Regions from separate parts of the Arthrobacter sp. MDT1-48-3 genome, predicted to be linked through region 1. Evidence: riboswitches for the same ligand, from Rfam matches in the RefSeq annotation. Region 1 holds a riboswitch; each other region holds the start of a gene.
The links. Region 1 has a riboswitch for S-adenosylmethionine ahead of ACX80L_RS07225 (LLM class flavin-dependent oxidoreductase). Riboswitches for the same ligand answer to the same signal wherever they lie in the genome.
Positions count from the first base shown of each region.

Region 2: it holds a riboswitch for S-adenosylmethionine, as region 1 does, so the genes downstream of both, ACX80L_RS17570 (ABC transporter substrate-binding protein) here and ACX80L_RS07225 (LLM class flavin-dependent oxidoreductase) in region 1, are expected to answer to the same signal.
Region 3: it holds a riboswitch for S-adenosylmethionine, as region 1 does, so the genes downstream of both, ACX80L_RS02800 (transporter substrate-binding domain-containing protein) here and ACX80L_RS07225 (LLM class flavin-dependent oxidoreductase) in region 1, are expected to answer to the same signal.

Region 1 is NZ_JBTNDL010000002.1:509,485-518,954, reverse strand. It holds gene ACX80L_RS07260 (SRPBCC family protein) at 1-111, shown strand, start outside; gene ACX80L_RS07255 (acetamidase/formamidase family protein) at 176-1,177, shown strand; gene ACX80L_RS07250 (alpha/beta fold hydrolase) at 1,284-2,117, opposite strand; gene ACX80L_RS07245 (TetR/AcrR family transcriptional regulator) at 2,214-2,792, shown strand; gene ACX80L_RS07240 (GNAT family N-acetyltransferase) at 2,843-3,136, opposite strand; gene ACX80L_RS07235 (SpoIIAA family protein) at 3,481-3,858, opposite strand; gene ACX80L_RS07230 (SDR family oxidoreductase) at 3,986-4,744, shown strand; SAM riboswitch class IV at 4,959-5,072, shown strand; gene ACX80L_RS07225 (LLM class flavin-dependent oxidoreductase) at 5,108-6,496, shown strand; gene ACX80L_RS07220 (NAD(P)H-binding protein) at 6,690-7,343, shown strand; gene ACX80L_RS07215 (HNH endonuclease) at 7,479-9,446, opposite strand.
Region 2 is NZ_JBTNDL010000014.1:47,288-56,757, reverse strand. It holds gene ACX80L_RS17605 (universal stress protein) at 1-315, shown strand, start outside; gene ACX80L_RS17600 (universal stress protein) at 381-1,250, opposite strand; gene ACX80L_RS17595 (response regulator) at 1,527-2,198, shown strand; gene ACX80L_RS17590 (GAF domain-containing sensor histidine kinase) at 2,164-3,846, opposite strand; gene ACX80L_RS17585 (pyridoxamine 5'-phosphate oxidase family protein) at 4,085-4,486, shown strand; gene ACX80L_RS17580 (DUF427 domain-containing protein) at 4,613-5,494, shown strand; gene ACX80L_RS17575 (VOC family protein) at 5,691-6,116, shown strand; SAM riboswitch class IV at 6,266-6,394, shown strand; gene ACX80L_RS17570 (ABC transporter substrate-binding protein) at 6,534-8,195, shown strand; gene ACX80L_RS17565 (ABC transporter permease) at 8,196-9,128, shown strand; gene ACX80L_RS17560 (ABC transporter permease) at 9,125-9,470, shown strand, end outside.
Region 3 is NZ_JBTNDL010000001.1:572,952-582,421, reverse strand. It holds gene ACX80L_RS02810 (amino acid ABC transporter ATP-binding protein) at 1-625, opposite strand, end outside; gene ACX80L_RS02805 (amino acid ABC transporter permease) at 622-1,392, opposite strand; gene ACX80L_RS02800 (transporter substrate-binding domain-containing protein) at 1,403-2,320, opposite strand; SAM riboswitch class IV at 2,485-2,602, opposite strand; gene ACX80L_RS02795 (aminodeoxychorismate lyase) at 2,710-3,588, opposite strand; gene yjfF (galactofuranose ABC transporter, permease protein YjfF) at 3,646-4,659, opposite strand; gene ACX80L_RS02785 (ABC transporter permease) at 4,659-5,690, opposite strand; gene ACX80L_RS02780 (ATP-binding cassette domain-containing protein) at 5,687-7,210, opposite strand; gene ACX80L_RS02775 (substrate-binding domain-containing protein) at 7,309-8,280, opposite strand; gene ACX80L_RS02770 (LacI family DNA-binding transcriptional regulator) at 8,508-9,470, shown strand, end outside.

The DNA.
Region 1 (9,470 bases):
CTCGCTGTGGAGGCGCGTGACGCGATGATCAGCAGCGGCATGGAGGCCGGCGTCAACGAAGGCTACGAGCGTCTCGACGACCTGCTCTCCTCCCTCTCCGTCGCGAGGTGACCCGGCCGGCCGCGGGGTGGTCCCGGCCCTTGTCCGGGCAGGGGCCGCCCCGTAGCATCCGGTCATGGAGATCATCGAGTACCACCCTCGGCGGGACCAGCTCGTGTACACCTTCGGTGGCAGCGCACCCGTGCTGACCGTCCGGCCCGGCACCGCACTCCGACTCTGGTCCGAGGACGCCTTCAACAATGCGCTGACCTCGGTGGACGACGTGTCCGGCGAGAAGGTGGACCTCAACTTCATCAATCCGCAGACCGGCCCGTTCCACGTGGAGGGCGCCGAACCCGGTGACACCCTCGCGCTGCACATCGTGGACCTCACGCCGGCCCGCTCGTACGGTGCCTCGGCCACCATCCCGTTCTTCGGAGGGCTGACCAGTACCGACCGCACCGCCACCCTGCAGGAGCCGTTGCCGGACATCACGTGGATCTACCAGGTCGACACCGAGCGCCGGACGGTCGGCTTCCAGTCGCGGCTCGGGGACTTCGAGGTGGCGCTCCCGCTCGAGCCGATGCTCGGCACCGTCGGCGTCGCGCCGCCCGGGGGTGAGGTGCGCTCCTCGCTCGTACCGGAGCGGTTCGGCGGCAACATGGACGCGCCGGACGTCAAGCCCGGCACCACGGTCTACCTCGGCGTGAACGTCGAGGGTGCGCTGTTCTCCATCGGCGACGGACACTATCGCCAGGGCGAGGGGGAGGCCTGCGGCACCGCCGTCGAGGGCGCCATGCACTCGACGATCATCGTGGAACTCATCAAGGGCGGGGCGCCGTCCTGGCCGCGGCTCGAGACCGACTACCACTGGATGGCCGTCGGGTCCTCCCGGCCCATGGAGGATTCGTGGCGTATCGGCCAACTCGAGATGGTGCGGTGGTTCGGCGAACTCTTCGGGCTGCACCACCTCGACGCCTACCAGCTCCTGACGCAGACCGCGCTCGCCCCGATCGCCAACGCGGTCGACGCCAACTACAGCGTCGTCGTGAAGGCACCCAAGGCGCTCTTCCCCGCCGTCGACGCCTATGGCGGACTCCATGCCCACCTCCGGCGGCAGGCCGCCGAGCTCCGCTGATCCCGATTCGCCCTATCGACGGGCGTCGCGGGGAACCGTTCCACAATCGGCGTCCGGAGACACTGCGGGCGCCGGTCCGGGGACCGGCGCCCGCAGTGCGGTGGGGTTACTTGGCGAGGAAGCGGAGCAGGACCTCATTGATCTCGGCGCCGTGGGTCCAGAGCATGCCGTGCGGTGCATCCTCGATCTCGACGTACTCGGCGGAGGGGAGGCGCTTGGTGAATTCGCGCCCCGTCGCGTCGATCGGCAGGATGCGGTCATCGGTGCCGTGCACGATCAGCGCAGGCACGGTGACCTTCTCGACGTCGGAGCGGAAGTCGGTGAGCCAGGAGTCGACGACGGCGAACGACGCGTACCAGGACGACCCCGAGGCGACGTTCCACGCGTTGCGCAGTGCTTCCTCGCTGAGGCGGTTGCCGAGGAAGTTGTCGGTGTTGAAGAAGTCGTCGTAGAAGTTGGTGAACCAGGCGTAGCGGTCCTCGATGGCCGCGCTGCGGATGCCGTCGAAGACGGTCGAGGGGACGCCGGTCGGGTTGTCGTCGGTCTGGAGGAGGAACGGTTCGAGCGAGGCGAGGAAGACCGCCTTCGCGATCCTCGACTCCCCATAGGTGCCGATGTAGCGACCGACCTCCCCGGTCCCCATCGAGAAGCCGACGAGGACGGCGTCGTGCAGGTCGAGCGTCTCGAGCACGGTGTTGAGATCGGCTGCGAACGTGTCGTAGTCGTAGCCGGTGGTGGGCTTGCTCGACTTCCCGAAGCCGCGGCGGTCGTACGTGATGACGCGGTATCCGGCGGTCAGGAGGGCGGCGGTCTGCTTCTCCCACGAGCCGCCGTCGAGGGGATAGCCGTGGATCAGAACGACGGGCTGGCCCGTGCCGTGGTCCTCGTAGTAGAGCTCGATGTCCGTGGTGTTCTCGGTGCCGACCTTGATGAAGCCCATGTTCCTGGTCCTTGTCTCGAGCGGAGAGAACGTTCGTTCTCTCTCGGTGATCACATCGTATAGAACGATCGTTCTCCATTCAAGTAGAATGGCTTCATGAATATTTCCGAGGCCCGCACACGGATCGTGGCGAGCGCCGACGAGCTCTACAACGCGCGGGGGATCCAGGCCGTCGGCATGGACGAACTGCGCGCAGCGGCGGGTGTCTCGCTCAAGAAGCTCTACCAGGAGTTCCCGTCCAAGGGGAGCATCGTCATGGCCGTCCTCGAGCGCCGGCACCGGTCCTGGGCCGAAGGGCTGGACGCGACGGTGCGGCAGGCTCCGACGCCGCGCGCCCGCCTGCTCGCGATCTTCGACTACCTCGCGCAGTGGTTCGGCGAGGACTCCTTCCGTGGCTGCGGCTTCGTGAACAGCTTCGCCGAACTCGGCGCCGTGAGTCCTGACGTTGCCGATTACGCACGGCAGCACAAGGAGTCGTTCCAGGAGTACGTGGGGAAGCTGGCCGAGGACGCGGGCGCACCGCCCTACCTCGGACCACAACTGTCGATCCTCGCCGAAGGCGCACAGACGACGGCGGCGATCGCCGGCACCGTCGACGCGGCGGTCCAGGCGCGGCAGGCGGCCGAGGTGCTGATCGATGTGGCGCTGGGCCATGAGGTCCGAGGTGCGGCCTAGTCCGGGAGAACCCGCCTGCGCACGCCGGGACGGACGGAAGCTCCGGGGGGTCAGCCGACGAGGTCCTGGTACTCGGGATGGTCGGCGATGAAGGCCGCGACGAACTCGCACCTCGGCACCACCGTGAGGTGCTGGGTGCGGGCGTCGTCGAGCGCGTACCGGACCAGGGTGCTGCCCACTCCGTGGCCCTCGACGTCCTCGTCCACGACAGTGTGCGTGAAGACGATGGTGTCGCCGGAGCGTTCGTAGACGGCGACGCCCGCCGGTTCCCCGTCGAGGCTCGCCGTGTAGCGGCTCTCGTCCTCGTTGTTGCTGACCTGGATCTCGTTGTTTCCGGTACTCATGTTTGTCACTGTGGCACCCGGCCTGCAGGGCGGTCAACGCCCAGGGGTGCGTTGTGCCGCCCGGCGCAGCACGCGCGCGACACTGCTGTCCATGGCTGCCGTTCCGCGATGTGGGAAGGATGTCCTGCGACGGATCCGGACGCCGTCGTGCCGCGGATCCGGTGCGTCGTCGTGCCGTGGCGCTGCGCGCCCGTCGTGTCCTAGTCGCGTGGGGCCGGCGTGCCGTGGCGCTGCGCGCCCGTCGTGTCCTGGTCGCGTGGGGCCGGCGTGCCGTGGCGCTGCGCGCCCGTCGTGTCCTGGTCGCGTGGGGCCGGCGTGCCGTGGCGCTGCGCGCCCGTCGTGTCCTAGTCGCGTGGGGCCGGCGTGAGACCCTGCCGGACGGAGCTTCCGTTGAGCAGCCAGGCGACCGCTTCCGCCTCGGAGGTGAAGAAGCGCGTGTCGGTGGGGGAGCGGTGGGAGAAGCCGGACATCACCTCGTCGACGGCGTCCTCACCCACGAGTGCCACTCTCGAGAAGCCGCGGTAGGCGGCCATGCCGACGCGTGCCTCGGGGGTGATGCCGGTGATGCCGTGCATGTGCACCAGCAGCGGCAGTGTTGCCGGGCCGTGGAACTCGGCCAGGGCGCGAGCGGCGGCGACAGCGTGAGGATGGGTGATCTCGACACCGCGCCTCCACCGCAGCCACAGGATCCCCTTGTCGAGGTGGGCGCTGAATGGGTCCATCGTGGTCCTTACCGGAGGAACAGGGGCAATGGTGTGTCAGCGTAGCAAGGTGCACCCCCGAAGTCGGCTGCGCGTCCACGGTATGGTTCTCGTTCCGGGCCCCTAGGCAGCGGGTAGCGTCTCGTTCATGACACTGAGCATTCTGGTGACGGGAGCAAGTCGCGGTATCGGTGCGGCGATCGCGCACGAGCTCGCCGGCAGGGGACATCGCGTATGCGTGCACGCCGGTCGCGATCTGCAGGCCGCCGAGGCCGTCCGGGAGGCGTTGCCGGGTACGGGACACGCCGTCGCGATCGGGGACGTCGCCGATCCCGAGGCGTGCCGGCAGCTCGTCGATGCTGCCACCCGGGACCTCGGCGGGATCGATGTGCTCGTGAACAATGCGGGCATCTTCGAGGCGCATCCTGTCGACACGGTGTCCTTCGAGGACTGGCAGCGAGCATGGCGGCGGACGCTCGACGTCAATCTGGTGGGGCCGGCGAACCTGGCCTGGCTGGTGGCGCGCCGGCTGCTCGACCGGCCGTCGGGGCCGAACGGCGGACGGCTCATCAGTGTCGGATCTCGAGGCGCCTACCGGGGTGAGCCCGCCACGCCGGCCTACGGTGCGAGCAAGGCGGCCCTGCACTCGATGACGCAGTCCCTCGCCGTCGCGCTTGCGCCGCACGGCATCCTCGCTGCAGCGGTGGCGCCCGGCTTCGTCGAGACGGACATGGGACGGACTGTGCTCGACGGCCCCGGGGGAGATGCCGTGCGTGCCCAGAGTCCGTTCGATCGCGTGGCGACCCCGGAGGAGGTGGCGCAGGCCGTGGCCTGGCTCGCCACCGATGCGCCGCTGTGGGTCAGCGGCACCGTCGTGGATGCCAACGGGGCGTCCTACTTGCGCTGACATCGCGCCGCGTGAGATCGCGGGTTTCGAGCGTCGAGCCAGGGACCGCGATCCGGGACCGAGGACAGCTGTGCGAGGCCCACCCTGATGAAACGACGACGCACGGTTCCGGCGCCGGGTTCCACCGTGCGCCAGGGAAGGCATGCTGATCGTGACGCTCTGTGACAGGTGCGTCTGGACGGTGATGCAGGCGGGCCTCTACGCTCGTCAGCAGAATCAAGAGTTCCAACGCAAAACCCTGGTTTGTTGGACGGCAACCCTCTCGCTGTAGTGGGGTGCCCCAGGTGAGGATTCGGCCCGGGCTGCACCAGCCGGGCAAGTATGGCGCTTCCCCACGGCAGTGCCCCGACGTGAGGACCTCCCATGCCCGTATCACCGCGCCGTATCCGCTTCAACGCCTTCGACATGAACTGCGTGGGCCACCAGTCACCCGGTCTCTGGCGCCATCCGGAGGACCAGTCGTGGCGCTACAAGGACCTGCGCTACTGGGCCGATCTGGCGAAGACGCTGGAGAAGGGCCTGTTCGACGGCATCTTCATCGCCGACGTCCTCGGCACCTACGACGTCTACGGCGGATCCAACGAAGCGACCCTGCGGCAGGGTACGCAGACCCCGGTCAACGATCCGTTCCTGCTCGTGTCCGCCATGGCACTCGTCACCGAACACCTCGGGTTCGGCGTCACCGCCGGCACCGCCTACGAGCACCCGTATCCGTTCGCGCGCAGGCTCTCCACGCTGGACCACCTCACCAACGGCAGGGTCGGCTGGAACGTGGTGACCGGCTACCTGCCCTCCGCTGCGCGCAACATGGGCAACGAGGACCAGCTCGAGCACGACGAGCGCTACAACCACGCGGATGAATACCTCGAGGTCCTCTACAAGCTGCTCGAGGGATCCTGGGAGGACGACGCCGTCGTGCGTGACCGCGAAACCGGTGTCTTCACGGACCCGGCCAAGGTGCACGACATCAACCACGACGGCACCTACTTCACCGTCCCGGGCATCCACCTCAGCGAGCCCTCGCCGCAGCGCACCCCCGTCATCTTCCAGGCCGGAGCGTCCTCGCGAGGGATCGCCTTCGCGGCGGGCAACGCCGAGGCGGTCTTCGTGGGTGCACCGACCAAGGAGATCCTGAAGGACGTGGTGAAGAAGATCCGCGACGCCGTCGAGGCCGAGGGTCGCGACCGCTACTCGGTGCGGATCTACACGCTGCTCACCGTGATCACGGACGAGACGGAGGAGAAGGCCAAGGCGAAGCACGCCGAATACCAGAAGTACGTCAGCTACGAGGGAGCGCTCGTGCTCGTCTCCGGCTGGTTCGGTGTGGACCTGTCCGTCTACGGCCCCGACGAACCGCTCGGCGCCGTGAAGTCGAACGCCATCCACTCCGCTGTGGCCACCTTCCAGAAGGTGAACGACGACGGCGCGCCGTGGACCGTGCGGGACATCGCCGAGTGGGCGGGAATCGGTGGACTGGGTCCGCGGATCGTGGGGTCGGGCAAGCAGGTCGCGGACGAGCTCCAGGCGTGGGTGGAGGAGACCGACGTGGACGGATTCAACCTCGCATACGCGATCACACCCGGATCCTTCGAGGACGTCATCACGCATGTGGTCCCGGAGCTGCAGAAGCGCGGAGCGTATCCGACGGAATATGCCGAGGGGACGCTGCGCCAGAAGCTGTTCGGCAAGGGCGACCGGTTGCCTGAGGAGCACCGCGGCGCGAGCTTCCGCCTTCAGCCCGTCCGTCCCTGACGCACTGCGTAACCGCGCCGTCGGGGTTCGTTCTTTGACTGAGTACAAGCTGGGCCGGCATCTGCCCGGCATTTCGACCGGCATGCGGGAATAGGCGTGCGCTGGGGGCTGAACACTTTCGTATGGGTGGCCAGCCCCCACAACCGGGGACTAGCGTCGGAACCAAGACATCCGACGACCAGAAGGAGTTCCCATGTCACGCGTAGCCATCATCGGTGGGCACGGAAAAGTAGCGCTGCACCTCACGAAGATCCTCACGGGCCAGGGTCATCAGGTCAGTTCGATCTTCCGCACCCAGGACCATGCTTCCGACGTCGAGCAGGCGGGCGGCACGCCCGTGGTGGCCGACGTGTCCGAGCTGTCGGTGGCGCAGATGGCCGACGTCTTCCGCGGGCACGACGCCGTCGTGTGGTCTGCCGGTGCCGGTGGCAGCAGCCCCGAGGCCACGTACGCCGTGGACCGGGATGCAGCAATCCGTTCGATGGATGCAGCACAGGAAGCCTCGGTCGGACGGTACGTCATGGTGTCCTACCTCGGCGCGAGCAAGAATCACGGTGTGCCCGAGGACAACGGGTTCTTCCACTATGCGGAGGCGAAGGCTGCTGCGGACGAGCACCTGCGCAACTCCGAACTCGCCTGGACGATCCTGGGCCCCGGTGCCCTCACCACCGATCCTGGTACGGGGAAGATCGAGGTCTCGGACAAGCCGCAGCAGGATTCAGTGCCGCGTGAGGACGTTGCGCATGTTGCCGCAGTCGTCCTCGGCAACCTCGGCACGGTGGACAAGACCATCCAGTTCAACAGCGGCGAGACGCCGATCGCGGACGCCATCGAGGCTGCTCTCTAGGACTGTGCCGGCACTATGCGGACGGCCCGCGGGGTGAGCGCGCCGTCCGCAGGGTATTCCTGTGCTGTTCAATACCGCTGTTCAATACCGCTGCCCAGTACTGCTGGGTCAGTGCCGCCGTGTTGGGCCAGTGATTCAGCGCCGCGGGTCCGGGTCGGTGCGGGTGTAGCTGATTGCCTGGTCCGGTTGCTTGTCGTAAAGCATTCTTCCGGCTTGCCGGTAGGTGTTCTGTCGGGGCGTGCCCGCCCGGCCGGGGTTGCCGGGGGCGTGGAACCAGGGGATGCCGTTGCGCGGTTCGACGGTCCAGAGGCCCTGGTGGATGACGTGGTGGTGCCGGGTGCAGAGCAGGACGCCGTTGCTGATATTGGTCTCTCCGCCACGGGACCACGGGGTCATATGGTGTGCTTCGCACCAGCTGGCGGGGATGGTGCAGTCCGGGAAGGCGCAGCCCTTGTCCCGGGCGACCAGGGCCCGTCGAAGGTGGGGTGGAAAGAGCCGTTGAGCTCGTCCGATGTCGAGGACCTGACTACTGCTCCCCAGGACGAGAGGGATGAGGTCGGCATCGCACGCCAATGTCCTGATGGTCCTGGCGCTGATTTGTTCGCTGAACACTCCATAACCGGCATGACCCGTGTGACCGGCCTGACTGATCTGACCCGCACGACCTGCGTGCCCGCCCTGACTGATCTCACCCGGATGACCTGCGTGACCGGCCTGGCTTGAATCACCGGCCTGGCTTGAATCACCGGCATGGCCGGGGCGCTTCACGTGCTGGAGGTCGCCGATCAGGTCTTTGTAGTCGATGGTGACCATGACCTGAGCACGGTGTCCGCCGGTCGCGGGGAGTCCCGTGGTGGTGAGGGCGATCTTGCAGGCCGTGACGAGCCCATCGAGAAGTGCCTGGGCCCTCGTCGGTCCGCCGAGACGACCGTGCAAACCGGCACCAGGATCCGAGCCGTGATCCGAGCCGGAATCGGCACCAGGATCGGCACCAGGATCGGAGGCTGGACTGGCATTCGGGCCAGGTCTGCCTCCGGCACATGTGCCGTCCGCTGCACCGGTAGATCCGGTGACTCCTGCGTCACCGCTCTGGCTCTGGAGCACCCGCGGATCGGTGGTGGTGTTCATGACGGTGGAGAGGTGTTCGTATTGTTCGTCCGTGGCGCCGATCTCGAGCACGTGCAGTCCGTGGCGTCGGCCTTTGAGGAAGACGCCCTGGCGTGCGTGCAGTACTTTGTCCGAGGGTTCTGATCCGTCCTGGTCGAGCGTGTCCTCCCAGCGGCGTGCCAGGACGCGGAGGATGTCCTCGTCGGATTCGATGGCCTGCTGGGTGAGGTGGTGTTCCATCGCGTCGAGCTGGTGGGGTGCTGCGAACGATTCCACCCGCTGCAGCGCCTGGCACACGATCGTGGCGGCCCGGGCGCTGACAAGGCACGCACCTGTGGCGGCGCCCACGATCTCCCGACGGGGTGGCAGTGGCGCTCCGGTCGGCGAGATCCCGGGAAGCAGTACCTCGGCCAGCCAGAGCCGGCGTCGGGCTTCGGCGCGGCTGATCCCGAGGGTCGCGCGCAGGAAGTCCGCGCAATTGCGGAACCCACCGTCCATGATCGCAGCCCACCCGGCACCCCTCGAGCCGACCGGCGCTGCACCGGAAAGCGACGCTGCAGCGGAGGACGCGGTGGTGGGCAAAGCTTCACGGGCCGACTCGGCCACGGACGAAGCGTCACCCGGCGACGTCGTGTCGAAGGAGCGGGCATCCGAGGGGGGCGTATCGGCCCGCTGGGGAGAGCCGGTATCCATCCGGACGGCCTGTTCCGCACGCGCCAGCAGGGACGCCGTCCCGGACGAGGGATGGGACGAGGGGTGGGATTCGAACTCCGCGGCTGCGGCGTAGTGTTCACCTGCCAGGCGGGCGGCAAGGATCTGCAGATGGTCCACGACCCGTGAGGCGTGCTCGACGTCGATGATGACCTGCAGCGCTTCCGGCCCGGACAAGATCCGGTCGTGTAGGTCCAGGTCACGGGCCCAATCGGTGAGCGCTGCGCAGGCCGAGTCCGCCGGACGGGGGGTCCGCGCAAAGTGCTCGATCGGGGCGATGGCCATACCCCAATTTTATCGAACGTGCGT
Region 2 (9,470 bases), on a different contig from region 1:
GCGGATCCGGGATTCATGCCGCTCGGCAGCAGCGAGTTCTCGGAGTCCGCACGCAGCGACCTGGAGAAGGCCCTCTCCGCTGCGTATGGCGAGGACCGGCCGGCAGGCTTCGAGAGCACGGTGGTGTTCGCCCACCCGGCCAAGGCCCTCGTCAAGGCCTCCGAGTCCGCAGTGCTGCTCATCGTCGGCCGTAGGGGCCACGGCACCTTCCGCGGCCTTCTGCTCGGGTCCGTCAGCAGTGCCTGCGTATCCCATGCGCACTGCCCTGTCCTCGTCATCCGCGAGGACGCGCATCACGCAGCGTCCGAGGCGTGATGTGCTTCCTCCGGCTGTCGACCGCAGTACGTCCGGCACAGCTGAAAGCGAAGCATGCAGGCGCGTCACCGGACGACGACGACGTTGCCTCGCGCATGGTGCAGGACGGCATGGACCGTGGAACCGAGCCGTACTCCCAGGGTATTGGTGCCCTTTGCGCCGAGGACGACGACGGCGGCGTTCCGTGCCTCCTCGAGGATGAGTCCCGGCACGGAACGCGCCACGACGAGGTCCCGGGTCACGGCGATACCCGTATGCTCGCTGAGCAGGGCGGAGGCCCGCTCCAAGGCCTCGTCCCCCACCGCGGATACCGGGCCGGAGGGTGCGTGCCTGCGGTGCTGCTGGACGTGCAGGAGCCGCACCGACGTCCGCAGGCTTGCCGCGAGATCGGCCGCCACGGCCACGGCTCTCTCACTCTCCGGCGATCCGTCGACGGCGACCAGGACGGCGTCGTGGTCGGCGCGGGCCTCGCGGACGACGACGACGGGGCAGGACGCGCTGGACGCGAGATGGAAGCTCACCGATCCGACCAACAGGCCCGCGAAACCGCCGAGTCCGCGGGTTCCGGTGACCAGGAGCGAGGCTTGCTGAGAAAGCGCGGTGAGGTTCCCGGCCGGTAGTCCGACGATCAGGCGCCTCCGCACATCCAGGTGTGGTTCCGCCTCCGCGGCGAGATCGCGGCCTTCGTCGGCGAGCTTCTCCGCCTCCCGGCGCAGGCCGCTGTCCTGAACGCCCGTCACGGGCCCGAGGTCATGGGTGAAGAGGGGCCACACCCAGCAGTGCACGACGACGAGCCGAAGCTGTGCCGCCAAGGCGTAGTGGGCCGCCCAGAGGACCGCGCGCTTCGCGCCGTCCGAGCCGTCGTACCCGACGACCACGGGTTTGCGCTGGACCTGACCCGCGCTGGTGTCGGCATCCTCGGTGCCCGGGATCATGCCGGCACCATGAGGGGTCGCGAAGCGGAGGGCTCACCGTCGACTCGAGGCAGACGGGGTGAAGTGGGCGTGTCCATGGTGGTGTCCTGCTCCCTGGGTGCGGCAATCTCCTAGGCGTTCATCGTCGGCCGGGCCGGTGCGCAGAGATAGGGCCGAAAGTCCCATCTCCTCTTCCGGGTCCTTGGACCCTGCTGCGACAGGGGGCGGCAGGTGATGATGGTGCGGGTGCAGGACGCGCTCAGCCGGTCGGAGCCCGGCCTTTCAGAGGAGTCGGACATGGACAAGGCCGAAGGTGACATACAGGACCGACGGATCACGGTGTTCCTCCTCGACGATCACGAACTCGTGCGACGGGGATTGAGGGAGTTGCTCGAGGGCGAGGGCTTCACCGTGGTCGGTGAATCGGGCTCCGCAGAGGAGGCTGCCCGGAGGATCCCCGCCCTGTCACCGGACGTCGCGATCCTCGACGCGAGGCTGCCCGACGGTACGGGGATCGAGGTGTGCCGGGACGTGCGCTCGATCGATTCCTCGCTGTCGTGCGTGATCCTGACGAGCTACGACGACGATCAGGCGGTGCGCGGCGCCGTGTTGGCGGGGGCGTCCGGCTACATCCTGAAGGAGATCCTGGGCTCGGACCTGATCGAGAAGATCCGTCGCGCAGCGTCGGGTGAATCCCTGTTCGCAGCAGGCGTGAAGGAACGGATCATCGCCGGGCTTCGTGATGCTCCGGTCGAGGATCCGCGGCTGGCGGGACTGACGAGCCAGGAGAAGAAGGTCCTGGCTCTCATCGGCGCCGGCCTGACCAACCGGGAGATCGGCGCAGAACTGTTCCTGGCCGAGAAGACCGTGAAGAACTACGTGTCGTCGCTGCTGTCGAAGCTCGGCTTCCAGCGCCGCACGCAGGCGGCGGTGTTCATCTCGAGGCCGGCGGAACCGAGATACCGCTAGCAGCCAGGGGGATCTCGAGGTGGACGTCGGTCCCTCCACCCACGGTGCTGGTGATGGACACCGTGCCCTCGCACAGTTCGGCGCGACGCTTCATGTTGGCCAGTCCGCTCGTCCGGCTGGGGTTCTCGAACCCGCGGCCGTCGTCGGTGATCCTCAACTCGAGGCGTCCGCACCGTGCACGCAGGATCACGGTGATCGTGCGCGCCTCGGCATGACGCAGCGCATTGGCCAGCCCCTCGAGCAGCACGGCCCGCACATGGTCGGCTCGCTCGTCGTCCACTGACGTATCCAGGGGGCCGGAGAGTTGCAGGACCGGGTCGAGGTCGTGGCCGTCGAAGGCATCGGCGACGAGGGAGAACACCGTGGAGGTGAAGGTCGGGGCGACCTGCGGGACGGAGCGGAGCGAGTAGATGGTGTCGCGCAGCTCCCTGATCGTCGCATCCAGTTCCTTCGTCACTGCCGAGATGCGGTTCAGCGCTTCCGCATCCGGAGTGTACTTCCGCAGGCTCTGAATGCTCAGGCCGGCCGCGAAGAGCCGCTGGATGACCAGGTCGTGCAGGTCTCGGGCGATCCGGTCCCGGTCGCCGAAGACAGCTTCCTGTTCCCGCTGCCGGTGGATCCGCAGCAGTTCGAGGGCCAGGGACACATGGGAGGCGAAGGTGCGCATCATCCCGTGATCGACATCCGAGAAGGGCGTCGCGCCGGGCGGGCGGCCGATGACGAGGAAACGCCGGTCCCCCGCGCCGGCGAGCCTGCAGCACAGTGCCGTCCCGATGGTGCCTGCCGCAGCCCCGGGGAGTACCGCCGCGACGTCCTCAGCATTCAGCAGGACCGGTGACAGGGTGGTCGGCAGCCGGTCCATCAGTCCGGCATCGTGGCTTCGTCGTCCCAGGAGGGCCGCGGCCTCGACGCCGTCGACGGCTTCGCAGATCATCTCCCGTTCGTTGCCGAACGTCCTGAGGACGGCGGCGAGGATACTGTGCGAGGCGTCGAGTGCATGGGTAGCGATGATCTCGAGGTCATTGCTGGATCCGTCGTGCTCCCCGAGGAGTTCCCTCACCGCGTTGAGCCCGCCTTCCAGCCATCGTGTCCGCCGGTTCGATTCCTCGAAGAGGCGCGAGTTCTCTATCGCGACGCCCGCGGCGGAGGCGAGCGAGACCACGAGCTGCTCATCTGCGGCGGAGAAATCCGTCCCCCCGTTTTTCTCCGTCAGGTACAGGTTGCCGAACACCCGGTCATGGATGCGGATCGGCACGCCCAGGAACGAAGTCATCTGAGGGTGATCGGCCGGGAATCCATAGGCGAGGGGGTGCTCGCGCAGATCCGAGAGACGGACGGGGTGCGGCTCGGTGATCAGCAATCCCAGGACGCCGTGCCCCGTCGGGAGCGGACCGATGCGCCGAATGTCCTCCTCCTCGAGACCGACGGTGATGAAGTGGCTGAGCATCCGGTCCGGACCGACGACGCCGAGGGCACCGAAGCGTGCATCGACCAGCTGACACGCCGCTTCGATGACACGTTCCAGGACGGTGTCGAGTCCCAGGTCGTCCGCGATGGCAGCGAAGGCAGCCAGGAGGTTCTCCACCCCCGCCGGAGCCGGTGGTTGCACAACCGCGCCCAGGGGCGGCTCCTCAGGGTAGGTGACCATGCCGCACGCTCCGTCGATCAGGACGAGACCTCATCGTTGGACGATAACAGGGTCGGCGGGCCCCGGTCGGCGTGGCGCCCGCTTCGTACTCCCGGTCCATGGACGCAGGACCTGCACGGACCGACGCTCGTGCTGCTCACGAATGCTGGGATCTGCTCCGAGGCGCTCCCGTCGGGTGCTGGGCGGATGCCGCCGCCGGTCCGGCTGATGGAGGGCACATCAGGGTCTTGCGGCCCTGATGCATGCCTCGGACGCACTCACGCCGTCGCAATGCTGGGCGTTGGTGACCACGCAGTCGACGGGGCGGCTGAGATTCTTCCGGGATGGGCTGCTGGAGATCTTCCCCGTCAACTACTTCGTGCTCGATGAGCGCGTGTACGTCAGGACCAGGGCCGACGGCATCATCGCCACCAGCCATCTGGAGCACGCTGCAGTCCAGACCCATTCCACGGACAGGACCACGCAGAGCGGTTGGACCGTCCTGGTGAACGGGCCGGCGGCCCGCGTCGAAGATCCTGAACTCCTCACCACGTTGTGGGGTACAGCAGCCGAGGAGCCGTGGGCGCCCGGCCTGCGCGACCTGTTCTTCGCCCTGACGCCCGCACATGTGCGCGGGCGCCGCCTGCACACCACCCACTAGTCGCTGTCGGGTACGGGCAGCCTGTCCGACGCTCACCCGATCGGCCGTGCTCGGTCCCGGTGCGCCTGCTGCGGCCGCCGCCATCGGCCTCTATCGGCAGCGGCGACGCAGGTCTACCGTGAGTGCATGTCGAGCCCTCCCGTATCCCCGGCCAACCACGACACCGATGCGACCGGCGTGCTCATGCGGGACGTGATGGGGCAACTGCTCCAGAAGCTGAGATACGAGCCGACCGCGAAGCGCGTCCGCGCCACGCTCGGCGGACAGACTGTCGTGGACACGACGCACGCGATGCTCGTGTGGGAGCCGCGCAGGGTCGTGCCCGGGTACGCCGTCCCGTACCAGGACATCCGCGCCGAGATCTCGCCCCGCACCCCACCGCCACCCGAGAACGGTCCGGTCGGATTCATGCTGCCCGACCTGTCGACGATTCCCGTGTTCGACCCGCGTATCCCCTTCGACGTGCGCACGACCGCGGGCGAGCCGGTCGGGATACGCGTCGCTGGAACGGAGGCCGTCGCGTCCGGATTCCGCGCACGCGACCCCGGCCTCGACGACTACGTGATCCTCGCATTCGCCGACTTCGACAGCTGGTTCGAGGAGGACGACGAGATCATCAGCCATCCGCACGACCCGTACGGCCGCATCGACATCCGAGGCACCTCCCGACACGTGCAGCTGATGCTCGACGGACACATCCTCGCCGACACCACCCGGGCGCGGATGCTGTTCGAGACGACCCTGCCCGCCCGGTACTACCTTCCGGTCGAGGACGTCGTGGCGCCGCTCGAGCCCAGCTCGACACGGTCCATGTGCTCGTACAAGGGCTACGCGACCTGGTACTCCGCGATGGTGGGAGACAGGAGGGTGGATGACATCGCGTGGCAGTACGAACACCCCCTGAGTGACGCGGCCGAGGTGCAGGGCTACGTCGCGTTCCTCGACGAGCGGCTCGATCTCGTCATCGACGGCGAGCAGCAGGAACGTGCCCTCACCCCGTGGTCGTGATATCGGTGGTCGTGTCACGGGCGGTGATCGACGTCGGCACGTCGCGTCGGCGGTGACCTGAGCACCCGGGGTGACGTGGGCTTCCCCGCCGAGGACCGTCGCGGTCTCAGGCCTGCCGCGGCGTCAAGGGTCTCCGCACCCCCCGGTCCTGTCCGGGAAGGCCCAAGGCACCGGCCGTGCCGACTATGCTCGCGCCATGGACCAGCAACTGCACTTCGTCACGGTCGCCACCCGCGACCTCGACGCCGCGCGATCGTTCTACAGCGGATTGGGCTGGTCCCCTGCGCTCGACGTCCCGGAGGAGATCATCTTCTACCGGGTGGCGCCCGGTCTGCTCCTGGGGCTGTTCCGCTCCGACAAGTTCGCGCAGGACGTCGGGCTCGCTGCGGCGCCCGTACCGTCCGGGATGACGCTGTCGCACAATGTCGGCAGCCCCGACGAGGTCCGCCGGCTGGTGGCCAGGATGGCGGACGCCGGCGGGACCATCCTCAAGGAGCCCCGCGACGGCTCCTTCGGGGGCATCTTCCACGCCCTGGTCCGGGATCCGAACGATGTCGTCTGGGAGATCGCCTTCAACCCCGGCTGGCGGATCGACGACGACGGGGGCGTCGTCATCGGCTGATGCCGGAATCAGGTGCGGCACCGGCTCCCCTGCTGTCGTATTCCCTGTCCGCCAGGTATTCGACGGGACACTGCGCGGGTATCGCAGGTCCCGGTCATATTTCTTCTTATTCGCAGGACCGCCCGTCTCCCTGCCTATATTGAATCCAGCTTCAAGAGATGCGGTCGGAAAGCTCCGACTGGACCGCACACCAACCCCATGTTCCTGGGTGGTTCGGATGACGAAGCGGCCTTCGCCATGGCACGTGAGTGCCCGTCCGGCGCGGGCAAGAGCACACCGAAAGGCACTCCCGTGAGCTGTAACGCCCTCCCCCTCCCTTAGCAGGCCCTGCGCGTCCAGCGCATCCTGTTGCTCCTTTCTCCCCTTTTCCGGTGAATTCCGCCGTGCGCGGCACCGGACCCCTCAGAGGAATTCTCCATGAATGCATCCGTAATTCCCCCTGCCCGGAATCACCGGCCGGTCCGCCGGCTCACCACGTTATCGGCCGTCGCCCTGGTGGCCCTTGTCAGTGGCTGCGCCGGGCCGGCGGCCTCCACCTCGGAGGCGGCCGGTGAGCCCGTGTCCGGAGGGGTCCTGGACGTGTCGATCTCGGCCGAACCGGGGTGCCTCGACGGCCACGGCATCTCGGCGACCCAGCAGCAGTTCCTGGGACGCCTGATCTACGACAACGTGGTGACGCTGGACGAGAACGGGGACATCGCGCCCTACCTCGCGGAATCATGGGACATCTCGGAGGACGGCAGGACCTACACCTTCCACCTCAAGGAGGGCGTCACCTTCAGCGACGGCTCGCCGTGGAACGCGGAGGTCCTCGGCCAGAACTTCGAGCACATGCGGGACCCCGCGACGAAGTCACCGCTCGCCGCCGCGTACATCGCCCCCTACGTGGACGGCACGGTCCTGGACGAGTACACCTTCGAGGCCCACCTCGAATACCCCTACACCCCGTTCCTCTACACCCTCGCGCAATCCTGGCTCGGGATGAACTCGGGCAAGGCCATCGCGGAGGCTCCCGAGACCCTGTGCCAGCAGCCGATCGGGACCGGCCCCTTCACCGTCGCGGACTACCAGCCGGGCCAGAGCATCACCTACACGAAGCGCGAGGGCTACGACTGGGCGCCGGAGTGGCTCGAGGGTGACGGCGAGGCATATCTCGACGGCATCGAGGTGACCCTCGTCGGCGAGCCGGTGATCCGGCACCAGTCCCTCGTCTCCGGGCAGTACGACCTGACCGAGAACCTCGCGCCCCAGAACGCGGCGGCTGTCCAGGCAGACCCGAACTTCACCTACGAGAACCTCCCCCGCACCGGCAGCCCCTACGTGCTGAGCTTCAACCTCAGCCGCGCGCCGTTCGACGACCTCGCCGTCCGCCAGGCCTTCGCCGCCGCCGTGGACACCGCTGCGGTCACCGAGAGCCTGGGCTTCGGCACCTACACGCCGATCGACGGGTTCCTCTCGAAGGAGAGCAAGTACTACGACCCGACCGTCGAGGGGACGCTCACCCACGATCCCGAGCGCGCGAACCAGCTGCTCGACGACGCAGGCTGGTCCGAGCGCGACGGCGAGGGCTTCCGCACGAAGGACGGCCGACGGCTGGTCGTCGAGGTACCGACGGTGGAGAGCTCGACGCCGAGTCCCCTGCTGGTCCAACTGCAGGGCGAGGCCCGCAAGGTCGGCTTCGACCTCCAGATCATCCAGCTGCCGCAGGCGCAGCTCAGCGAATTGCGCTACGCCGGTGACTACGACGCGCTGGCCGGCGTGTGGCACACCAACACCACCGACGTCCTGTTCATCCGGTACCACTCCTCGGAGATCACCGGCGAACGGATCGGCCAGAACTCGTCCTACGTCGACGATCCGGCGCTGGACGAACTGCTCCTGACGGCCCGCGGGTCCGACGACGGACCGGAGGCTGAGGAAGCGTACTCGAAGGCGCAGCACCGGCTGCTCGAGATCGTGCCCGGCGTGCCCCTCTACGAGAATCCGAGCCAGTTCGCGTACGCCAAGACGGTCCATGATGTCGCCGTCGACACGTCCCACCCCGTGCCCGTCCTGACCTACGCGTGGAAGGCGGAGTAGGTGCCGATCCTCCGACGCATCCTCACGCGCCTGCTGGTCGGCATCGGCGTGCTCTGGGGCGCGGCAACGCTGACCTTCCTCGCGGTCTACCTGATCCCGGGCGACACCGCTCTGCTGATCCTCGGCGGTCCGGACGCGCGGCCCACGGCCGAGACCCTCGCCCAGGTCCGCAGCGACTACCTCCTCGACCAGCCGTTCATCGTGCAGTACGGCAGCTACCTCGGCAACCTGCTGCAGGGTGACCTGGGCCAGTCCTACCGGCTCCGGCTGCCCGTCACGGATGCCATCGGCCAGCAGATCGGCGCGACGGCGGCCCTCGCGGCAGCCGCCGTCGCCGTCGCCCTCCCGCTGACCCTCGCCGTCGCCGTCCTGTCCGCGCAGCGGGCGAACTGGATCCGGTCGATCGTCTCCGGCGTCGAAGTGGTCCTCGCCGCGACACCGACCTTCATCATCGGGTTCGCCCTGCTGATCGTCTTCTCGTTCTCTCTGCGCTGGTTCCCGATCGGTGGCAATCAGGGCGTGGCGGCACTGGTCCTGCCGGCGTTCACGCTGGGCCTCGCCGTCTTCGGGGCGCTCTCGCAGGTCCTCCGCAACGAACTCGAGGACGTCCTGGAGCAACCCTTCATCCTCACGGCGAGGTCCCGCGGGATGCGCGACCTCCCGGTGCGTGTGCGGCACGCACTCCGGCATGCCGCCATCCCGGTGATGACGATGTCAGGATTCGTCGTCGCCGCGCTCCTCGGCGGATCGGTGATCGTCGAGACCCTGTTCAGCCGGCAGGGCATCGGTTCGCTGACACTGGCCTCCGTCTACAACAAGGACCTCCCCGTCATCATCGGCATCGTGCTGCTCTCCGCCGCGGTGTACGTGGTGGTCAACCTGGTGATCGACCTCCTCTACACGCTCATCGACCCGAAAGTGGTGACGGCATGAGCATCACCTCGCGCACTGCTCCCCCCGACGCGGTTCCCCTGGCGCCGACGCCTCCGGCTTCTCCTACGGTCCCCGTCCACCCCGTCCACCGCGGGGTCCGCGCCCGGCGAGCGCGACGCATCAGGCCCGGCATCCTGCTGGCCTCGGCCTTCCTCCTGTGGCTCGCGGCGGCGGTCCTGGCACCGGGTCTGCTCTCCCCGGCCGATCCGTACGCGGTGGATCCCTCCCGGAGCTTCGAAGCGCCGAACGGGACGGCCTGGTTCGGTACCGACGACTCCGGCGCGGACAACTACTCCCGGATCGTGCACGGTGCTGCCACCTCGCTGTACATCGGTCTCGGCG
Region 3 (9,470 bases), on a different contig from region 1:
CCGAGACGTTGCGTGAGAAGCCCATCTCGTGCGTGACGACGACCATGGTCATGCCCGCCGAGGCGAGGTCCGCCATGAGGGCGAGCACGCCCTTCACGAGCTCCGGGTCCAGCGCGGACGTGGCCTCGTCGAAGAACATCACCTCGGGGTCCATGGCCAGGGCCCGCGCGATCGCCACGCGCTGCTGCTGCCCGCCGGAGAGGTTGCCCGGCCGGACGTCGGCCTTGTGCTTGAGACCCACCAGGTCGAGCTGGGCGAGGGCCTTCTCCCGTGCTTCGCCGGCGGACATCCTCCGGAGCTTGCGCAGCGCCAGGGACACGTTGTCCAGCACGGTCTTGTGCGGGAAGAGGTTGAACTGCTGGAACACCATGCCGATGCGGCGGCGCAGCTCGTCCGGGTTGTCCTTGAGGACGGAGCGGCCGTCGAGCAGGATATCGCCCTGGTCGGGTTCGATCAGCCGGTTGAGGACACGCAGCAGGGTGGACTTCCCGGAGCCGGACGGCCCGATGACCGACGCCGTCGTCCCCCGTTCCACGTGCAGGTCGATCCCGCGCAGCACGTGGTTGGAGCCGAAGGACAGGTGCAGGCCCTTGCCCGTCAGTGTTCCCGATTCGATGGTCTTCATGCCTTCGCTCCTCCGCTCGTCGGAATCACCGCGGCCAGTTCGTCCGGTTCCGGTTTCTGCTTCCTGCCCACGCGGAGCCTGGTGTCGATGAAGTTGACCAGGTGCGTCAGCGGGATGGTCAGGCACAGGTAGAGCACGCCGGCCGCGATCAGGGGCGAGAGGTTGCCGGTGTTGCTCGCGGCGTCGTTGCCCACCCGGAAGAGCTCGCGTTCACTGGCGACGAGGCCGATGAAGTAGATGAGCGACGACTCCTTGATGAGCGAGATGAACTGGTTGACCAGGGCGGGCAGCACGCGCCGCACGCCCTGGGGCACCACCACGAGCTGCATGGATGCGCCGTAGCTGAAGCCCAGTGCACGCGAGGCCTCCAGCTGCCCCTTCTCCACGCTCTGGATACCGGAGCGGAAGATCTCCCCGATGTAGGCCGAGGCGATCAGCGACAGGGCGAGGATGCCCAGCGGGTAGGGGCTGGTGCTGCCCGTGACCTGCCGGAGGATGGGCCCGAGGCCCAGTCCGATGAGCAGGATGATCACGACGGCGGGGAGGCCGCGGAAGATGTCCGTGTAGATGCGTGCGATCCACCGGAGCACCCGGTTGCGGGAGATCCCCATGATCGCGAGGAGCATGCCGACGATCGTCCCGATGATCCCCGAGGCCAGGGCGAGCAGGAGGGTGTTGGGCAGTCCGACGGTCAGGAGGTCCGGCAGGACCGCGGCCATCGCCTCCCAGTCGAAGAACGTCTTGCCGAGCTGTTCGAGGGCATCCATGCAGGGCCGGCTACTTTACGTCCACGGCTTTGCTGCCGGGCTTCCAGTCGGTGGGCATCTCGCGGTCCGGGTACCACTCCTTGGTGAGCTCGGACCAGGTGCCGTCGGCGATCACCGCGTCGAGGCCCGCGTTGAGGGCGTCGATGAGGGGCTGGTTCTCGCTGTTGACCGCGTACGCCGTGAAGTTCTCCGTGTTGATGATGGTCTCGGCGATCGTGGTGTCGTCGCCCTCCTTCACCTGGCCGGTGGCCTGCTGCGACGGGGCGACCCAGGCGTCCACCTGCCCGTTCTTCACGTTGGCGTACACCGTGTTGTAGTCCGGGAAGCGCACGGGCTCGAGGCCGAGGGTGTTGGAGACGTAGTCGTCCTGGACGGTGCCCTGGACCACGCCGATGCGGGTGCTCTCCGAGAGGGAGTCGAAGCCGCTCACCGAGGAGCCGTTCTTCGTGACGACGGCCATGTAGCCGAAGTCGTAGCCGTTGGTGAAGCCGACGTTCTCGCGGCGGGCCGCCGTCGTCGAGATCGAGGAGGACCCGACGTCGAACTGCTTGTTCTGGACCTGCGCGAGGAGGGCGGAGAAGTCGGTGGAGGCGAACTCGACCTCGAGGTCGAGCTTCTCGCCGATGGCGCGCAGCAGTTCGTTGTCGTAACCGGTGAAGACACCGTCCTCGAGGAAGATGTTCGGCGGGGCGTCCGAGAGCGTGCCGACGCGCAGGGTGCCGTCGGTGATGAGGCCGAGCCCGGACGTGTCGATCTCGTCGATCGGCGTGGTGTCCTCGGTGGTGTACTGGTCGAGCGACTGCTGGTCGCTGCCGGCCAGGGCGTCGGCGGATTCGGTGGGCGTGCTTCCGCTGTCACTGCCGCAGGAGACGGTCAGGGCGAGGAGCGGCACGGTGAGTGCAGCGAGGACCTTGCGGGAGATGTTCATGGTGTCCTTCATTTCGATGCCGGCCCGGGTGCGGGCACTGGGTGTTCGGGGATGCCGGATGGCGGCAGGGGGAGGCTGCTGGCTGCTGGGTGACACGCTCGCTGTTCTGGGCTGTGCGCGCTGTGGCGGTGGTGTCCTCCGTCTACCTCGGGACAGGCCGCACGACGCCGTACTTGCCAACCGGGGGACTTGGCCCGGCGGCCGAATCTTCACCTGGAGCACCCCACTACGGGAGAGGGTTGCTGTCCAGCCGGCCAGGGCCGATGGCTGGAACTCTTGATTTCAGGAAAACGGTAGGGCAGCACGAAGCGTCGGGTCAAAACGCGGATGCCGGGAAAGTGGTGTTTGACGTAGCAAAGGGCCCCAGAGGGGCCCTTTTGTGGTGGAGATTACACGAAACGATCCACCAGTCCGGTGAGTTCTGCGGTCAGGGCGGCGGAGGTCCGGAGCTCCGTGCCGTCGAGCGAGAGGACCGGCGCGAGGAGCCGGATGCTCGAGATCAGCCACACGGCGTCGGCGTCGAGGAGGTGGTGCGGTTCCAGCGGTCCGTAGCCGAGCTCCCACCCCTGTTCCCGGGCTGCGGCGAACAGTGCGCTCTGGGAGGTGCCCGCCAGGATGCCGCTCTCGAGCTGCGGCGTGAGGAGCGTCTTCCGACCGTCGCGGTCGTACGCGAGGAGCACGGTGGAGGTGGGGCCCTCGAGGACCTTCCCGTCCGAGGAGATGAAGATGACGTCGTCGGCGCCGTGCGCCTTCGCATGGCGGATGGCGGCCATGTTGACGGCGTAGGAGAGCGTCTTCGCCCCCATCAGCAGCCAGGGAGCACGCTGCGCCACCGTGCTGTCGTAGCCGCGCTCGAGGAACAGCACCTTCAGGCCTGCCTCCCGCTGCGCCAGGGTCGACGCCGGAACGGGTGCCACCGAGACCCAGGCCGTGGTCCGGCCGGCACCCTCGACGCCGCGGGTGGCGACGAGCTTCACGACGGCATGGTCCTCACCAGGTTCCGCCGCCGAGAACTCCCGCAGGCCGGTGCGGATGGCACGGCTCCAGGCCTCGGCGTCGGGCACCGACAGGTCGAGGGCCGCGGCCGACGACGCGAGTCTCGCGAGGTGCGCCTGCTCCTTGCGGGGGGATCCGCCGACGGCGAGGAGCGATTCGAAGATGCCGTCACCGCGGGTGGCGCCCAGATCGGTGGCCAGGAGCTGCGGCTGGGCCGCGTCGACGACCCTGCCGTCGTCGTGGGCCGGGTCGAGGAACACGAGAACAGTCATGCGCTCCAGCGTATCGGCTGGGTCGCGGGAGCGGGGCGGACCGGTGCGGCGGGGCCGTCAGGTGAGCCTTGCCTTCCGCGTGAAGAGTTTCTGCAGCAGGATGAAGGCGAGGAGCAGCGCGCCGATCACGATGCGCGTCCACCAGGAACTCAGCGTCCCCTCGTAGGAGATGAAGGTCTGGACGATGCCGAGGATGAGCACCCCGGCGAGGGAGCCGAGGACGTAGCCGTATCCTCCGGTGAGCAGGGTGCCGCCCACGACCACCGCGGCGATCGCGTCCAGTTCCAGGCCCGTGCCCGCCAGGCTGTACCCGGAGAGGCTGTAGAACGAGAAGAGGATCCCGGCCACCGCCGAGCACAGCCCGCTGATCCCGTAGACGAGGACCTTGGTCCGGGGGACGGCGAGTCCCATGAGCAGCGCCGAGGATTCGCCGCCGCCGATCGCGTACACCGTCCGGCCGAAGCGGGTCTGGTGCAGGACGTAGAAGGCGACGGCGACGACCACCAGCGCGATCACGACGCCGGGGGAGATGAAGAGCCTGTCGGCCAGCGGGATCCTCGCCTGGGCCATCGCGGTGAAGAAGGGGTCGGTCACGGTGATCGAGTCGACGCTGATCATGTAGCAGAGGCCCCGTGCCAGGAACAGCCCGGCGAGGGTGACGATGAAGGGCTGGATCTCGAAGACCTGGATGACCAGCCCCATGAGGAGCCCGAAGGTCGCACCCGTCAGGATCACGAGGGCGATGACGGCTATCGGGTTCCACCCGGCCTGCAGGAGTGCTGCGGCGATCATCATGGAGAGCGCGACGACGGATCCGACCGAGAGGTCGATCCCGCCGGTGAGGATCACGAACGTCATCCCGACGGCGAGGACGATCAGGAAGGTGTTGTCGATCAGGAGGTTGAGGAACACCTGGCCGGAGAGGAACCCGGGGTACATCACGGCGCCGGCGGCGAACATCGCGAGGAACAACCCGGTCGTGGCGAGTGCCGGCGCGTAGCGCGCCTTGCCCTGGAGGCGGCTGATCCGGCTGCGGTTCAGCGGCGCCGGGGTGCGGGTGAGGACCGACATCAGCTGGACACCTTCACTTCTGACTGTTCTGTCACGGGACGCCGGCGGCGGCCGAGCAGCGCCCGGGCCTTGCTGGACTGGAGGAGGCAGACGATGATGACGACCAGCGCCTTGAACACCAGGGTGACCTCGGGCGGGATCCCCAGCGTGTAGACGGTCGTCGTCAGGGTCTGGATGATCAGGGCCCCGACGAGGGTACCCACGAGGCTGTACCGGCCCCCCGCCAGGGAGGTTCCTCCGATGACGACGGCGAGGATGGCGTCCATCTCGATGTAGAGACCGGCGTTGTTGGCATCCGCGGCCGTCACATTGGAACTGATCATCAGGCCGGCGACGGCTGCGCACAGACCGCTGAAGACGTAGACGGTCCAGGTGATGTTGCGTGCGTTGAGCCCTGCCAGCCTGCTGGCGACCGGATTGATGCCCACCGCTTCGATGAGCGTTCCGAGGGCGGTGCGCCGCGTCAGCAGCCCGGCCACGCCGAAGGCGACCGCCGCGATGAGGATGGAGATCGGGAGGCCGAGGAAGAATCCGGCGCCGATCGCCTGGTAGGAGTCGTTGGACACGGAGATGATCTGGCCGTCGGTGACGAGTTGCGCCAGTCCCCGCCCGGCCGTCATGAGGACGAGGGTGGCGATGATGGGCTGGATGCCGACCACCGAGACGAGGAAGCCGTTCCACAGACCGAGGGCCAGCCCCACCGCCACGGCGATGGCCACCGCCACCGCCGCCGTGCGGAAGGAGGAGGGATCCGGGGAGTTGTAGATGTAGGTGCAGGAGACCGCCCCGGAGATGGCGGCCACGGCTCCCACGGACAGGTCGATACCGCGCGATGCGATGACGAGCGTCATGCCCAGGGCGATGAGGATCGTCGGTGCACCGTTCCGGAGGATGTCGATGAGGCTCCCGAACAGGTGCCCGTCCTGGACACGCACGGCCAGGAAGTCGGCGCGGAAGAGCTGGTTGAGGAGGAGCAGGAGGACCAGTGCGAGCACGGGCCAGGTCAGCCGGTGCTTCAGGAGGGCGTTCATGCGTTCGTCCCCGCGATGATCGTCATGACGTCTTCCATGGTGACTCCGTCGTTGGCCAGGTCGGCGACCATCTCCCGGTCCTTGAGCACGGCGATCCGATCGCTCAGCCGGAGCACTTCCTCGAGCTCGGCCGAGATGAAGATGATGGACATGCCGTCGGAGGCGAGGGTGCTGATGAGCTTCTGGATCTGCGTCTTCGCGCCGATGTCGATGCCCCTGGTGGGTTCGTCGAGGATCAGCAGCCTGGGGTTCGTGATGAGCCAGCGGGCGAGCAGCACCTTCTGCTGGTTGCCGCCGCTCAGATTTCGAATCAGGGCGTCCTTACTGGCCGGACGGATGTCCAGGGCCCTGATGAACTTCTCTGCCAGCTGGTCCTGCGTCGCCCGGGGGATCCGCCTCAGCCATCCCTTGCTGGCCTGCATGGCCAGCACCAGGTTGTCGCGGACGGACAGGTCGCCGATCAGTCCTTCCTCCTTCCGGTTCTCCGAGGAGAAGGCGATCCCCCGGTCGATCGCGGAGCGGGGAGTCCGGAGCGTCCGGACCGTTCCGCCGATCCGCAGGCTGCCCTGATCGGACCGGTCGGCCCCGAAGAGCAGCCTCGCGGTCTCCGTGCGTCCGGAACCCAGCAATCCTGCCAGGCCGAGGATCTCGCCGGCGTGGATGGCGACGGTGACGTTCCGGACGGAGCCCTTGCGGCCGAGGCCCTCCGCCTGCACGAAGGGGGCATCCTGCGTGCGGTCCGACTGGCGGCGGCCCTCGGCGTCCTCGAGTTCGGCGAGGGCGTCCATCTCCTTGCCGATCATCTTCGAGATGAGTGCCATGCGCGGCAGGTCCCGGGTGAGGTATTCGCCCACCAGCTTCCCGTTGCGCAGGACGGTCATGCGGTCGGAGATCTCGTACACCTGCTCGAGGAAGTGGGACACGAAGAGGATGGCGACGCCACGGTCGCGCAGCGTCCGGATGACCGCGAACAGTTGCTGGACCTCGTCGGCATCGAGGCTCGAGGTGGGCTCGTCCAGGATGAGCACCCTGGCGTCCACCTGCACCGCCCGTGCTATCGCGACGAGCTGCTGGAGGGCGATCGAGTGGGAGGACAGGACGGACCCGGGGTCGATGTGCCCCAGCTGGAGCTGCCCGAGGACCTCCCTCGCCTTCCGGCGGACCTCCTTCCAGGAGATGCCCCCGCGCCTGCGCGGCTCCCGCCCCAGGAGGATGTTCTCCTCGACCGACAGGTTGGGGCAGAGATTGACCTCCTGGTAGACCGTGCTGACGCCTGCGGCCTGTGCCTCCGCAGGGGAGGTGAAGCGGTGGTCCGAGCCCATCACGGTGATCGTCCCGCCGTCGATCGCGTAGACGCCCGTCAGGGCCTTGATCAGTGTCGACTTCCCGGCGCCGTTCTCCCCCATCAGGGCATGGACCTCACCCTGGAACAGCCGGAGGTCGACTCCGTCGAGGGCCTTCACGCCGGGGAATTCGATGGAGATCCCGGCCATCGCGACCACGGGGACGATCTCGTTCATTGTCCTGCCCTTCTGTCGGGGATGCGGTGGCCCGGCCACCGCATCCCCCGTCGTCGACCCGGACACCCGCTTCCGGTGTGCCGGATCCTGTCGAGCTCCTAGTACTCGCGGCTGGCCAGGACTTCCTTGGCCTGCTCCGGGGTGAAGGCGGATTCCTCCGTGACGACGCGGGCGGGCACCTCCTCGCCGGCGACCACCTTCGCGGCCAGGTCCATCAGCTGCTCCCCGAGGAGGGGGTTGCACTCCACGATGTAGTTGATCTTGCCCTCGGACAGCGCCGTCATGCCGTCCTTGACGGCGTCGACGGTGATGATCTTGATGTCCTTGCCCGGCACCTTGCCCGCGGCCTCGATCGCCTCGATCGCACCGAGTCCCATGTCGTCGTTGTGGGCGTAGACGACGTCGATGTCCGGGGTGTTCTTGAGGAACGCCTCCATGACCTGCTTGCCGCCGCTGCGGGTGAAGTCGCCGGTCTGGGACTCGACGATCGTGAGGTCGGGATCCGCCGCGATGGCCGCTTCGAACCCTTCCTTCCGGTCGATCGCGGGGGCCGCTCCCGTGGTGCCCTGCAGCTCCACGATGTTGATCGGGCCGTCCGTCGACGCCGAGTCCTCGACGAGCCAGTCGCCGGCCTTCTTGCCCTCCTCGACGAAGTCGGACCCGAGGAAGGTCTTGTACAGGGAGGTGTCGGCGGAGTCGACGGAGCGGTCCGTCAGGATCACGGGGATGTCGGCATCCTTGGCTTCCTTGAGGACCGTGTCCCAGCCCGACTCGACGACGGGCGAGAAGGCGATGACGTCCACCTGCTGCTGGATGTAGGACCGGATCGCCTTGATCTGGTTCTCCTGCTTCTGCTGCGCGTCGGAGAACTTGAGGTCGACGCCTGCCTCCTTGGCGGAGTCCTGGATCGACTTGGTGTTGGCCGTGCGCCAGCCGCTCTCGGCGCCCACCTGTGCGAAGCCCATGGTGATCCCGTCATCGGAACCGCCTCCTGCGTCCGAGCCGCCACCACACGCCGTCAGCGCGAGGGTGGTCGCTGCGATGACCGTCACGAAGGATTTCTTGAACACTGCTGCCTCCTGGAATTCGGAACCGCAGCAAGGAGCACCTGCACCGTCGTTGCTGCGCGGGCGTCGTGCCCTGGCTGCAATTGTGAACGCTAACAATTTGACGGTCAAGTGATTCCGGTCACATTTTCGACACGGTGCGGAACGCCTCGGAACGACGTCGCCGGGGGCGATACAGGCTCCGGGTTTCGTGCATACTGGGACCACGTGGGGAGATGGGCGACAACTCGATGGCCGAAGTAACAGCACCGCGGGGTCCGAGCCTCACGGACGTGGCGACGCTCGCAGGGGTCTCGCACCAGACGGTGTCCCGTGTGGTCAACCGGCACCCCAACGTCAGCGACGCGACCCGTCGGAAGGTGCGGGCGGCGATCTCGGAACTCGATTACCGTCCCAACGCCGCCGCGCGCTGGCTCGCCACGGGGCGGACCCATTCCATCGGCATCCTCGCCGGCGAACTGGCGCAGTACGGGCCGTCGAGCGTCCTCATGGGCATCCAGGACGCGGCCCGGAGTGCCGGCTACTTCCTGACCGTCGTGACCCTCAAGGACTACTCCGAAACCGCCGTGGACGAAGGGCTGAGCGGGCTGCTCAACCACGGGGTCGAGGCCGTCGTCGCGGTCACCCCGCATGTCTCGGCCCTCGAGGTGCTCGCGAAGGTCCAGACCAGCATCCCGATGGTCATGGTGGGCGGCGGCGGCGGGATCGACGGCGACGTCTCGCTCGATCAGGAGGGTGGAGCGGCGCGGGCGGTGGAGCACCTCGTGGAGCTCGGACACCGCCGGATCGCGCACCTCGCCGGGCCGCTGGACTGGGTGGATGCGCAGCGCCGGGTGGACGGGTGGCGCAGGGTGCTGCGCGCACACCGGCTCGGGGACGGAGCGCTGTACCAGGGGGACTGGAGTGCGCGGTCCGGCTACGACGCCGGGATGCGGCTCGACGTCTCCGACGGCACCACCGCGGTCTTCGCCGGGAACGACCAGATGGCCCTGGGCCTGCTGAAGGCGCTGCGTGAGCGAGGCTGCAGCGTTCCCCGCGACGTGAGCATCGTCGGGTTCGACGACGTTCCCGAAGCCGAGTTCTACGAGCCCTCGCTGACCACCGTCCGGCAGGAGTTCCACGACCTGGGCCGGTCCTGCATCGACGCCCTGATGGACCGCGGGGCCCGGAGCCCTGCGGACGCGGGCCCGCTG